DNA from 4 places in the Jejuibacter calystegiae genome. Region 1 is predicted to be linked to each of the others. Evidence: predicted binding sites of a transcription regulator. Region 1 holds the regulator's gene; each other region holds the start of a gene.
The links. The regulator Fur, encoded in region 1, represses iron uptake genes when iron is present. The targets are predictions, from matches to a motif close to ATAATAATGAGAACNACTATCAA.
Positions count from the first base shown of each region.

Region 2: the regulator Fur is predicted to act here: its motif matches at 1,725-1,747, upstream of sodA (superoxide dismutase [Mn]).
Region 3: the regulator Fur is predicted to act here: its motif matches at 1,401-1,423, upstream of fhuF (siderophore-iron reductase FhuF).
Region 4: the regulator Fur is predicted to act here: its motif matches at 1,569-1,591, upstream of FEM41_RS12370 (TonB-dependent siderophore receptor).

Region 1 covers NZ_CP040428.1:2,907,589-2,910,704, forward strand. Annotated here, with positions in the region: gene glnS (glutamine--tRNA ligase) at 1-1,304, shown strand, start outside; gene fur (ferric iron uptake transcriptional regulator) at 1,421-1,873, opposite strand; gene fldA (flavodoxin FldA) at 2,164-2,694, opposite strand; gene ybfE (LexA regulated protein) at 2,846-3,116, opposite strand, start outside.
Region 2 covers NZ_CP040428.1:995,307-998,422, reverse strand. Annotated here, with positions in the region: gene rhaR (HTH-type transcriptional activator RhaR) at 1-451, shown strand, start outside; gene rhaT (L-rhamnose/proton symporter RhaT) at 481-1,515, opposite strand; gene sodA (superoxide dismutase [Mn]) at 1,827-2,447, shown strand; gene FEM41_RS04620 (hypothetical protein) at 2,799-3,029, shown strand.
Region 3 covers NZ_CP040428.1:1,938,816-1,941,931, reverse strand. Annotated here, with positions in the region: gene rsmC (16S rRNA (guanine(1207)-N(2))-methyltransferase RsmC) at 1-627, shown strand, start outside; tRNA gene FEM41_RS08985 (tRNA-Leu) at 752-838, shown strand; tRNA gene FEM41_RS08980 (tRNA-Leu) at 868-954, shown strand; tRNA gene FEM41_RS08975 (tRNA-Leu) at 987-1,073, shown strand; gene FEM41_RS08970 (DUF1435 family protein) at 1,135-1,383, opposite strand; gene fhuF (siderophore-iron reductase FhuF) at 1,573-2,361, shown strand; gene FEM41_RS08960 (YbaK/EbsC family protein) at 2,472-2,930, shown strand; gene FEM41_RS08955 (MFS transporter) at 2,924-3,116, opposite strand, start outside.
Region 4 covers NZ_CP040428.1:2,711,580-2,714,695, forward strand. Annotated here, with positions in the region: gene nfrB (cyclic di-3',5'-guanylate-activated glycosyltransferase NfrB) at 1-1,004, opposite strand, end outside; gene FEM41_RS12370 (TonB-dependent siderophore receptor) at 1,637-3,116, shown strand, end outside.

The DNA of each region.
Region 1 (3,116 bases):
TTGATGAACTGACGCCGGAGCAGATTCGTGAATACCGCGGCACTCTGACCGAGCCGGGCAAGAACAGCCCGTATCGCGATCGCAGCGTGGAAGAGAACCTGGCGCTGTTTGAAAAGATGCGTGCCGGTGAATTCGCCGAGGGCACCGCCTGCCTGCGTGCGAAGATCGATATGGCATCGCCGTTTATGGTGATGCGCGATCCGGTGCTGTACCGCATTAAATTTGCCGATCATCACCAGACCGGCAATAAGTGGTGCATCTACCCGATGTATGATTTCACCCACTGCATTTCCGATGCGCTGGAAGGGATCACCCATTCGCTGTGTACCCTGGAATTCCAGGATAACCGCCGCCTGTATGACTGGGTGCTGGACAATATCACCATTCCGGCTCATCCGCGTCAGTACGAGTTTTCGCGCCTGAATCTGGAATACGCCATTATGTCCAAGCGTAAACTCAATCTGCTGGTGACCGAGAAGATAGTGGAAGGCTGGAACGATCCGCGTATGCCGACCATTTCCGGTCTGCGTCGCCGTGGCTACACTGCGGCCTCTATCCGCGAATTCTGCAAACGTATCGGCGTGACCAAGCAGGACAACACCGTTGAGATGGCGTCGCTGGAAGCCTGCATTCGCGAAGATCTGAATGAGAATGCGCCGCGTGCGATGGCGGTTATCGATCCGGTTAAGCTTATCATCACCAACTACCCGCAGGGGCAGAGCGAGATGGTGACCATGCCGAATCATCCGAACCGTCCGGAGATGGGTAACCGCGAGGTGCCTTTCAGCGGTGAAATCTGGATCGATCGCGCTGACTTCCGTGAAGAAGCGAACAAGCAGTATAAGCGTCTGGTGCTGGGCAAAGAGGTACGTCTGCGTAACGCCTATGTGATCAAAGCCGAAGAGGTGGAAAAAGACGCCGATGGCAATATCACCGCGATTCGCTGTAGCTACGATGCTGATACCCTGAGCAAAGATCCGGCCGATGGCCGCAAGGTGAAAGGGGTGATTCACTGGGTCAGCGCTGCTCACGCATTGCCCATTGAAATCCGCCTCTATGACCGTCTGTTCAGCGTGGCGAACCCGGGCTCGGCGGAAGATTTCCTTTCTACCGTTAACCCAGAATCGCTGGTGGTGAAGCAGGGCTACGGAGAGCAGAGCCTGAAGGCGGCACAGCCGGAAAACGCGTACCAGTTCGAACGTGAAGGCTACTTCTGTCTTGATGGGCTGACCAGCAGCGCCGATAAGCCGGTATTTAACCGCACCGTTGGACTGCGTGATACCTGGGCGAAAATGGGCGGCTAATATTGCGCGCCTGAATCGCCATAAGTAAAACCCCGGCCTCTGCGCCGGGGTTTTATTCTCTATACAAAAAACCGGAGAGCGATCTCCGGTTTTTTTTGGCTGTGGCGTAGACTCGCTTACTTCTTGCTGGCCTCATGGGCGCCATCGTCTTCCCGACAGTCTCCTTCAGCGCAGTGGCCGTACAGGTAGAGGCTGTGGTTGGTCAGGCGGATATTGTGCCGGGTGGCGATCTCGCGCTGACGAGTTTCAATAGAATCATCGCTGAATTCAATCACCTTGCCGCAATCCAGGCAGATAAGGTGATCGTGATGATGCTGCTGCGTCAGCTCAAAAACAGACTTTCCGCCTTCGAAGTTGTGACGGGTGACAATGCCTGCATCGTCGAACTGGTTCAGCACGCGGTAAACCGTGGCCAGACCAATCTCTTCACCCATATCGATCAGTCGCTTGTACAAGTCTTCCGCACTGACATGGTGATTTTCAGGCTCCTGTAACACTTCCAGGATTTTTAACCGGGGAAGCGTGACTTTCAGGCCGGCCTTCTTTAATGCGGTATTGTTGTCAGTCATGCGGAATATGTCCTGTTGCTTAATGACTTAGCTCCTCTGGAGCACTGCATAGAATTCATGAAAAAGATGAATGCGTCTCATTATAGAACCGTGAAGGGTAAATGAAAACCGCGTTCAACCTGCAAAAATGTGAATAAAAAAGTGGGAAAAATTATGCCAGATACGGCACCGATGCCCAATTTACCGGGCTTATTGTACAACTTAGTGGGGCAAAGTTAAGGAAATGTATCAATTATTACTATCGGTTATATCTATTAATGCGGCGCAGATCGCGCCGCAACAACTTATCATCAGGCGTTGATGATTTCATCAAGATGCAGCTCTTCAGAGATCTGCTTAACCCATTTCTCAACGCGCTCGTTGGTCAGCTCCGGCTGACGGTCTTCATCAATAGCCAGACCCAGGAAGTGGTCATCATCGGCCAGCCCTTTCGACGCTTCGAAGTGGTAACTTTCGGTCGGCCAGTGACCCACGATGGTGGCGCCGTTCGGTTCGATAATATCGCGAATGGTACCCAGCGCGTCGCAGAAGTATTCCGCATAGTCTTCCTGATCGCCGCAGCCAAACAGCGCAACCAGCTTACCGTTGAAGTCTACCTCTTCCAGCGTGGGGAAGAAGTCGTCCCAGTCACACTGTGCTTCACCGTAGTACCAGGTCGGGATACCAAGCAGCAGAATATCGAAGCCTTCCAGGTCTTCTTTGCTGCTTTTAGCAATATCATGCACCTCAGCAACTTCTTTACCGAGCTGTTTCTGAATCATTTTTGCGATATTTTCGGTATTGCCGGTGTCGCTGCCGAAAAAAATGCCTACGATTGCCATGAGTAAAGTAACCTCTTGAATCTAAAAAAGTATGGTGGCTGCGTAATGCCCACGGATAGGGCAATCATAGCAGAAGCCCTTCGAGTGCGGAAACCGCTATTCGCCGCAGGGTGCACAGTATGCAACATACCTGACGGCGTAAGGGGCGGTCTTAGCCCCGGAGCTGGGCGAGCTGGCTCAGCAGAATCTCTTCGATAAGCTCGCTGCGGCTGATGTTACGCGCATCGGCGAGCTCATTGAGCGCATCCACCGCCTCGGCATTGAGTTTGAGCTCAACGCGCTTCAGGCCGCGGACTTTGTCACGTTTGAGCTGATTGCGCTTGTTGATGCGCAGTTGCTCGTCACGCGACAGCGGATTGGTTTTGGGTCGACCCGGGCGGCGCTCGTTCGCAAAGAGATCGAGCGTCGTGCGGTCCGTTTGT
Region 2 (3,116 bases), 1.9 Mb from region 1:
GCAGTCGATGGCGGAAACCCTGTTTTTGCAGATTTTGCTGCTCCTGCAACGTCACCGTTATTTGCCAGAGCAGATTGAAGGCCAGGAAACCGAAGGCGGCGCGCTGGATCGGCTCATTACCGCACTGGCGGGGAGTTTGAGCGCCCCTTTCGATCTGGAGGCTTTCTGCGCCGTGCAGCAGTGCAGCGTGCGTACTCTGCGTCAGCAGTTCCGCCAGCAGACGGGCATGACCGTGGGCCAGTATCTGCGCCAGTTACGCATCTGCCATGCCCAGTACCTGCTGCGCCATACTGCTATGCGAATCAGCGAAGTGGCGATGCAGTGTGGTTTTGAAGACAGTAACTACTTTTCGGTGGTCTTTACCCGGGAGAGTGGGGCTTCGCCAAGCCAGTGGCGCCAGCGGGAGGAGGGGAGCGCGAGTGAGCCAGTGCTCACCCGCGCTGGTCTGTAGCCGTATCGTTCCGGGTGCCACAGCGCGCGTTATTTCGCCATGCCCAGGCCAACGATGTTGGCGGCAATGATAATCACGATACATCCAATGCTCAGAACCCCTACCGGGCGACGTCCTGCGTTGCTCCACTCTTTCAGGATCAGCCCCACCAGGCCGCCGCACAGTACGTAGAAGCTCATATGCAGCATCCAGCTCATGTAGTCATACTGGGCCGGGATTTTGGCGTGTCCCCAGGCGTAGAAGAAAAACTGGAAGTACCACATCAGGCCGCCCAGTGCGGAAAGCAGGACGTTGGTAATCAGCAGAGGCTTCATCACCGACAGATCCGCCTTCAGGGAGATTCCTGGCACTTTTGCCAGGCGCACGAAGCAGAAACCCAGGTTGATCAGCGCGCCGCCGCCCATAATCACCACATAGCTGGGCAGTGCGACATACATAGGATCAACACCCAGCGCCGCTGCGGCTTCGTGCATCGGTTTGGCCGCATCCATGGCGAAGGACATACCGGCAGAGAAGATGCCGCACATCACCGCCAGAATCAGCCCCTTCTTCAGGTTGAACTCTTCGGCCCTGATGCCCATCTGGCGCTCTTTCAACTGGCCTGCGCGGGTGACTATTGCCACGCCGATCAGTGCTACCAGAACGCCCAGCAGGGTCATCTGGCCACCTGGGGTGCCGATCAGCACGCCAAACTTGCCGTTCAGGATAGGCGTCATCAGCGTACCGACGATAAGGGTAATACCAATGGCGATACCGATGCCCATCGACATACCGAGATAGCGCATGGTAAGGCCGTAGTTGATATTGCCGATCCCCCACATGGCGCCAAACAGGAATACCGGCAGCAGGGTAGAAGCGTTAAAGGAGCCGTAATAGGCCCAGAAGTTGGGCAGTAGCGCGGCGCTGATTGCCCAGGGCAGGATTATCCAGGAGACAATACCACCCACGGACCACATGGTTTCCCATGACCAGTTTTTGACCTTTTTAAAGGGGGCATAAAAGCAGGCGGCGCTGGCTGCGCCCACCAGATGCCAGAGGATGCCCGTTGAAATTGCGTCATTCATTTTTTTGTTCTCCCTGGGGGTTGTCGGATATCGCTCGCGGCGCTACCCGTCTGGCAGTCTAAAAAAGAGACGCCTGGGAGAACCTTTACACTGCTGCCGCAATGGCGTGTCGGCTGGCAAAATGATCAGGAATTGCTTGTATGGCTTCACATTTTTACTATCATAACCAAAAGTTATGATTTAGTAATATGCGCACGAAATGTGTGGCATTGATAAACATTTTCAATATCATTTAATTAACTATAATGAACCGAATGCTTACGCGGCATTAACAAAAACTCTGCCGCCCGACAATAAATGGAGAGAAGAGTATGAGCTATACACTGCCATCCCTGCCGTACGCCTACGACGCGCTGGAGCCGCACTTTGACAAGCAGACGATGGAAATTCATCACAGCAAACACCATCAGACCTATGTAAACAATGCCAACGCTGCGTTGGAAAGCCTGCCGGAACTGGCTGCTCTGCCGGTAGAAGAACTGATTACCCGTCTGGATCAGGTTCCGGCCGATAAGAAAACCGCGCTGCGTAACAACGCAGGCGGCCACGCTAACCACAGCCTGTTCTGGAAAGGTCTGAAAACAGGCACCACCCTGCAGGGCGACCTGAAAGCCGCCATTGAGCGCGATTTCGGTAGCGTTGAGAAATTCCAGGAAGAGTTCGAGAAAGCGGCTGCAACCCGCTTCGGCTCCGGCTGGGCATGGCTGGTGCTGAAAGGCGACAAGCTGGCTGTAGTTTCTACCGCAAACCAGGACAGTCCGCTGATGGGTGAAGCTATCTCTGGCGCTTCCGGCTACCCGATCCTGGGTCTGGACGTGTGGGAGCACGCTTACTACCTGAAATTCCAGAACCGCCGCCCGGACTATATCAAAGCATTCTGGAACGTGGTGAACTGGGACGAAGCTGCAGCGCGTTTCGCCGCTAAAAAATAATCGCGTCACTTAAGACGGATAAGCGAGCCTTCGGGCTCGCTTTTTTTTGGTTTATTCCCGAAGTATCCCTCCGAAACAGGCAAAGTTCTTTCTGGATCAATAGATAAGCAGTTCTTATTTATTCATCGTTGGTATTGTGGTTTTTCGTGTGTTTTACTCACAATTAGCATGTGGTTAACGATTTTTTAATAAAACTAATCCTAAAAACATTCACAATTCTAATGTTTGTGCCAGGATTTAACTCGTCACGGAAATGGCAGCTCAGCCAGGAGGGTGAAAGGAAGCAGGGGCAGTTATGGTGACATCACGGTCTGAACCATTATGTAAACACTGATAAAGAGTGAGGAAACTATGATGACAGATAAAGCAGAAGCAAACATGATCGAGCTGTCGGACGAGATGCTGGACGATGTTTCAGGTGGTTCCGTTTTGAGCACTGTGGTGAGCATAGCGAAACTGGCAGATAAAGTGATTGGCGGTGTTGGTGACACTGCGGGTGAGGCTGCGGGGACCGTAGGCGATACCGTGAGCGGCATTCTGAAGGGCGTACTGGGCGGACTTTTCGGTTCCTCTTCGAAGTAAGCGTTATCCCGGCGCGTCCTCCACAGGGAACGGGAGGACGCCCATCCCACCTCAATCCCTCGTTTTCGCTGGTCCATCGACGTCCTT
Region 3 (3,116 bases), 970 kb from region 1:
GACAGCGCCCGACGCTGCGGCTTCTACTATGGCCAGCTCGAAACGCGCCCGGCTTTCGACCCTGAAGCCTGGTGGGGCGAGTATCACCACGACGGCATGACCATCAAAACCCTGCCCGGAGTCTTCAGCCGCGACGGGCTCGACAGCGGCAGCCAACTGCTGCTCTCCACCTTTATGCCCCATACCAAAGGTAAAGTGCTGGATGTAGGCTGCGGCGCCGGGGTACTCGCCGTTGCGCTGGCGCGTCATTCCCCCAAGGTGCGTCTGACCCTGTGTGACGTTTCGGCCCCGGCTCTGGCCGCCAGCCGCGCGACGCTTGCTGCAAACGGTCTGGAAGGCAACGTACTGGCCAGTAATGTGTTGTCCGACGTACAGGGGCGTTTCGATATCATCCTCTCCAACCCGCCGTTCCACGAAGGGCGCGAAACCAGCCTGGAAGCAGCTCGTCAGCTCATCCGTCACTCCGTACGCCACCTGAACAGCGGCGGCGAGCTCAGAATTGTCGCCAACGCCTTCCTGCCATATCCGAATGTGCTGGACGAAGTTTTCGGCAGTCACGAGGTGCTGGCCCAGAACGGACGCTTTAAGGTATATCGCGCCATATATGGCCGCGGCGCCCGCCGTTAACGTTTTTTGCCCAATGTGCCGCTTTTTGCACCATTCAGCATGACGGCACATAATTAACTGTTGACGACGGCGATAAAACATCTAGAATGCGCCTCCGTGGTTGCGAGATTTCTCGCGCTGTGATGCGAAGGTGGCGGAATTGGTAGACGCGCTAGCTTCAGGTGTTAGTGTCCTTACGGACGTGAGGGTTCAAGTCCCTCCCCTCGCACCAACAACCACAAGATATCGTTAGCAGTACCTGCGAAGGTGGCGGAATTGGTAGACGCGCTAGCTTCAGGTGTTAGTGTCCTTACGGACGTGAGGGTTCAAGTCCCTCCCCTCGCACCACTGCGCGGGCGATATCACATCAGACAAACTGTGCGAAGGTGGCGGAATTGGTAGACGCGCTAGCTTCAGGTGTTAGTGTCCTTTCGGACGTGAGGGTTCAAGTCCCTCCCCTCGCACCAGTCTCTTCCTGATTTTTCTCTTATTTCCCCAAAATCCAAACGCTTTTTCATGCCCTTCCCGCTAATGGCCGGAAAACGCTGCGCTATGCATCAGCACAGGCACCATTCCCATCGCGACGACAATGCAGGATGGCAACAGCAGATAGTGGCGCAGCCGCCGGTGGAACAGCATCGCGACGGTCGCCACCATCGCCAGCGCCATCAGTAACCGCCAGGTGCCAAACGAGAGATCGCCCAATATCAGCCCCGACGCCACCAGAACGCCAGAAAACAGGCCAGCCCAACCGCTTTCCAGACCCCGTTGCAACATATCGACCATTCCAACAATTGATAATGATAACCAGTATCATATGGTAGTACTTCTCATTTGTCAGCCCACTTTTTTCTTCTGCTATCACCATTTTTTGATGCTACGCATGCCTTCCAGGAAATCCCTTGCCATCGGTTATAGCGATGATTAAGATTGGCAATCATTATCATTTAGATTGGCAATTCGCCCATGTCACTACAGAGCACGCACATTGCGCAGCCGGGGATCTGGCTGCCGGAACAGACAGGCAGGATGCAGCCGCTGGCCGAAACGCTTCGTGCCGCCTTTAGTGAACAGCGCCCGTGGTTTAATGAGACCATAACTCTGTCGGACCAGCTTCCGGCAGAGGGAATGACGCTGAGCGAATGGTCCCGCCCCGCCACCCTCGAAGCCCTGATGGCAAGCTACGCGCAACATATCTATCGTAACGACCCGGATGCGCAGCGCCAGAATAAGCCACTGGCCTCTCTCTGGGCGCAGTGGTACATCGGTCTGCTGGTGCCCCCACTAATGCTGGCGCTGTTCCATTCTGGTAAAGCGCTGTCAGTCGCCCCTGACGCCGTACACGCCGTCTTCCATGAAACCGGCCGCGTCGCCCACTTCCATCTGCACGTTCGCGAAAATCGCCAGCTCACGACACTCTCGTTTGAGCAGCGCCTGGAATCACTGTGGATGGATGGCATTCTGCCGGTCGTCAGCGCCCTGGAAAACAGCGGCGGCGTTAGCGGCAAGCTAATCTGGAGCAACACCGGCTATCTGGTGAACTGGTTCCTGGGCGAAATCCGTTCCCTGCTGGGCGATGAACAGTATCATGCCCTGCGCCAGCGCTGCTTCTTCAGCAAACAGTTAAGCTGCGGTCGCGATAACCCGCTGTTTCGCACCGTCGTTCCGCGCGACGGCCTGCTGGTACGCCGCACCTGCTGCCAGCGCAACCGACTGCCCGGTGTCCAGCAGTGCGGCGACTGCACCCTGAAATAATCCCCTACATACAGAAAGCTCTGAATTCCCGGTCGCTATAGCGGTCCTGGCGGTTTACAGCCCGCTCTCCCTGTGACAGATTATCAGGCGCATTTATCAGGAGAAGATTAATGAGCCTGCAATCCGTTAGGCAGTTTTTTGCCGACAATGCCCCCGATATTGAAATCATTGAACTGAATCAGAGTACCGCTACTGTCGCACTGGCCGCCGTCGCTCATGGTGTAACGCCCGGGCAGATCGCCAAAACACTCTCACTCAAAGTAAAAGACAATGTGGTACTGGTCGTCGCGAAAGGAGACGCTCGCCTCGACAATAAGAAGCTAAAGTCCTTTTTTGGCGCCAGGGCCCGGATGCTGAGCAGCGATGAAGTGGTGACCTGGACCGGCCATCCGGTGGGGGGCGTCTGCCCGTTTGGGCTGGAGAATCCGCTACCGATTTACTGCGATGTTTCCCTGCAACAATTTGCTGAAGTTCTCCCCGCCGCGGGCGCCATCCATAGCGCCGTACGTATATCGCCTTCCCGGCTTGCGGAGCTCACAGAAGCCACATGGGCCGATCTCTGTCAATGACTGTGTTGCCGTGACGCCGGGGTTACGCCCTGCTGGCCAGAAATCACCATCCCCCGGGTTTCCCGGCCAAAGGCCACCAGCAGGCAGATAAGAATCGCCACCGTCCCGGCCACAATGGCCATCGCCAGACCATAATCGCCACCGTGGCGTTCGGCGATGGTCGCCTGTAGCGTCGCATTCACCGAA
Region 4 (3,116 bases), 200 kb from region 1:
AAGACGATGCCGATGATCCAGCGCGATTTCTGGCGCATGGCGGTGGTAAAGGTATCCGGGAAATATTCCCGTACGCAAATGACGTTGGAAGTGCGGCGACTCTGTAAAAAACGCCGGGGCTGGCTATCCTCTTCCCGCACCACCGGAAAACGCACGAAGATCTCTTTCATGCCTTTGGCTTTCAGGCGGAAGCCAATGTCGTAATCTTCGGTCAGACTCTGTACGTCGAAGGCGATACCGTCGCCGTCCGCCAGCAGCGCCATAACGGCACGGCGGCTAAAGCAGGTGCCGACGCCCGCGCTGGGTACCTGACCGGCAATCGCCTCGCGTACCGGAACGTCCTTACCGTGCAGCTCTGCGAACTCGTCGATATAGGACATGCTGGTGAAGTGGTTCCACTGGCGCTCAAACGGATAAACCGGAACCTGAATCAGATCCTTGCGATCCACCAGATGGTTAAACAGTCGCAGCTCCATGGGGGAGATCACATCCTCTGAGTCATGGAGAATAAAGCCCGCGAAGGAAAACCTGGCGCTGCGTTCAAACTGGGTAATGGCATCCAGAACGTTGTTCAGGCAGTCGGCCTTGCTGGTGGGGCCGGGACGGGCGCAGACCACCTTATGCACGTTGGGAAAGCGAGCGCACACTTCATCGACGTCGCGCTGGGTATCCGGATCGTTAGGATAAGTGCCGACAAAAATATGGTAATTCTCGTAGTCCAGGGTGGTGGCCGCCAGTTCGGCCATGTTGCCGATGACCCCGGTTTCGTTCCAGGCCGGAATCATGATAGCCAGCGGCTTTTCATCGGGCTTGTACAGTTCCCGGTAGTCCATTGGCTTATGCTTACGGTATACCGTGAGGGCACGTTTGATTCGTCGCAACCAGAAAACGATATCGATAAAAAGGTCGTCCAGACCGCTAATAAACATCAGGCAGGCCAGACCAATAGCTATCACCTTAAGCCCGTACAGATAAGTGGCAAAGGCATCGACAAACCAGCTCATATTAATATCCTGAATATTGGTGCAGGTATTGCAGTCCTGTTTTTTACTACGTGAGATCGTACATCCCTGATGTTCAGCCTGCTGAATCATCTGATAGACGTATGAGCCAGGATGAGTGTTGTTATGTTTATGTTTTTTATGGTTTTTAGACAGTATTTTTTTGTTTTTTTAAGCGAGTGAAGCCTCCCCTGATATTTTAGCATTGAATCTAACTTAATGTATATTAAAACGTATTTTTATCTACGCTGACGGCTTTATCTTTTGCATTGCAAATTAAAATTCTTTTTTTATATTTTCTATGGCTTTTTCTTATGTTTGATTTTCTTCCCTGAGACGATTTTAGTTATCCTTTAATGCATTTTTATTTCTTTTGAATGAATATTATTTCATGTCCGTTTTTTCACTTTTAATAGCCGGATGTTGAATTGTCCTGTGGGTTTTTCATTTGGGCTGATTAAAACCACAGATTTATCTCATGCGTTGTTGATGTCGAACTCTTCCCCGTAGCCTCAAGTGCTGAAGAAATTGTGAAGAAAATAAGGAGATTCATTACCCTGGATTGTAATGATAAGGATTATCATTATCATCCCGATTTGCGCCTTTCATTTGGTTACATTATGGAAAATAACGTCATGTTTATTAATAAAAATTACATCAAGACACCGCTGGCTGTACTGATTGCCAGCCTGGCGGGCGGCAGTGCGTTTGCCGCAGATGACTCTTCGGTCGGGGATGGAGATGTGATGGTGGTACAGGCCACTGCGGAGCAGGAGCTCAAACAGCAGCCTGGGGTCTCCATCATTACTGCCGACGATATCGAAAAGGATCCGCCGGTAAACGATCTGTCCGATATCATCCGCAAAATGCCAGGGGTTAACCTGACCGGCAACAGCGCCAGCGGCAGTCGTGGCAATAACCGCCAGATTGATATTCGCGGTATGGGGCCAGAAAACACGCTGATACTGATTGACGGAATTCCGGTGACCTCCCGTAATTCTGTGCGCTACAGCTGGCGCGGCGAAAGAGATACCCGTGGCGACAGCAACTGGGTACCGCCGGAAATGGTCGAGCGTATCGAAGTGCTGCGTGGTCCCGCCGCCGCTCGCTACGGCTCAGGCGCCGCGGGCGGCGTGGTGAATATCATCACCAAACGACCGTCTAACGACTGGCACGGCTCGCTGTCGCTGTTTACTAATCAGCCGGAGAATGACCAGGAGGGCGCCACTAAACGTGCCAACTTTAGCCTGAGCGGGCCACTGGCCGGGGATGCGCTGACTATGCGCCTGTACGGCAATATCAATAAAACCGATGCCGACGCCGCCGACATTAATACCGCCCAGAATGGCTCTTACGCCGCCGGGCGCGAAGGGGTGCGCAATAAAGACATTAATGCCATGGTCTCCTGGAAGCTGTCTCCCCGGCAGATCATCGACTTTGAAGCGGGATACAGTCGCCAGGGCAACATCTACGCCGGGGATACCCAGTACAGTAACAGCAACGTCAGCCCGGACGGTCTGATCTCCACGCTTTACGGGAAAGAGACCAACCGGATGTACCGCCAGAACTACGGCATAACCCATAACGGTATCTGGGACTGGGGGCAGTCAAAACTGGGGTTCTACTACGAAAACACCCATAACACCCGGATGCAGGAAGGGGCGGGTGGTAAGGTCGAAGGGATGATTAACGCCACCGACTACGATACCAGCAAACTGGAAAGCTACCGTTCGCTGGCCGAGGTGAACCTGCCGCTGAATCTGCTGTTTGACCAGACCATCACTCTGGGCGCGGAGTGGAACCGCGAGGCGCTGGACGATCCTAATTCGATGTCGATGACCAATGCGTCCGGTACTACGATAGGCTCGATCTCCGGCGATGCCAGCGAGCGCAGCAGTAAAAACAGCGCCAATACCGCCGCCGCCTATTTTGAAGACAATATTGAGCTGCGCCCGGGCACCAATATTATTCCGGGGCTACGTTTCGACTACCACACCGAATTTGGCTCGAACTGGAGCCCCAGTTTAAATGCATCGCAGGAGCTGGGTGACTACTTCAAGATTAAGGCGGGGATCGCCCGGGTGTTTAAGGCGCCGAACCTGTATCAGTCCAGTG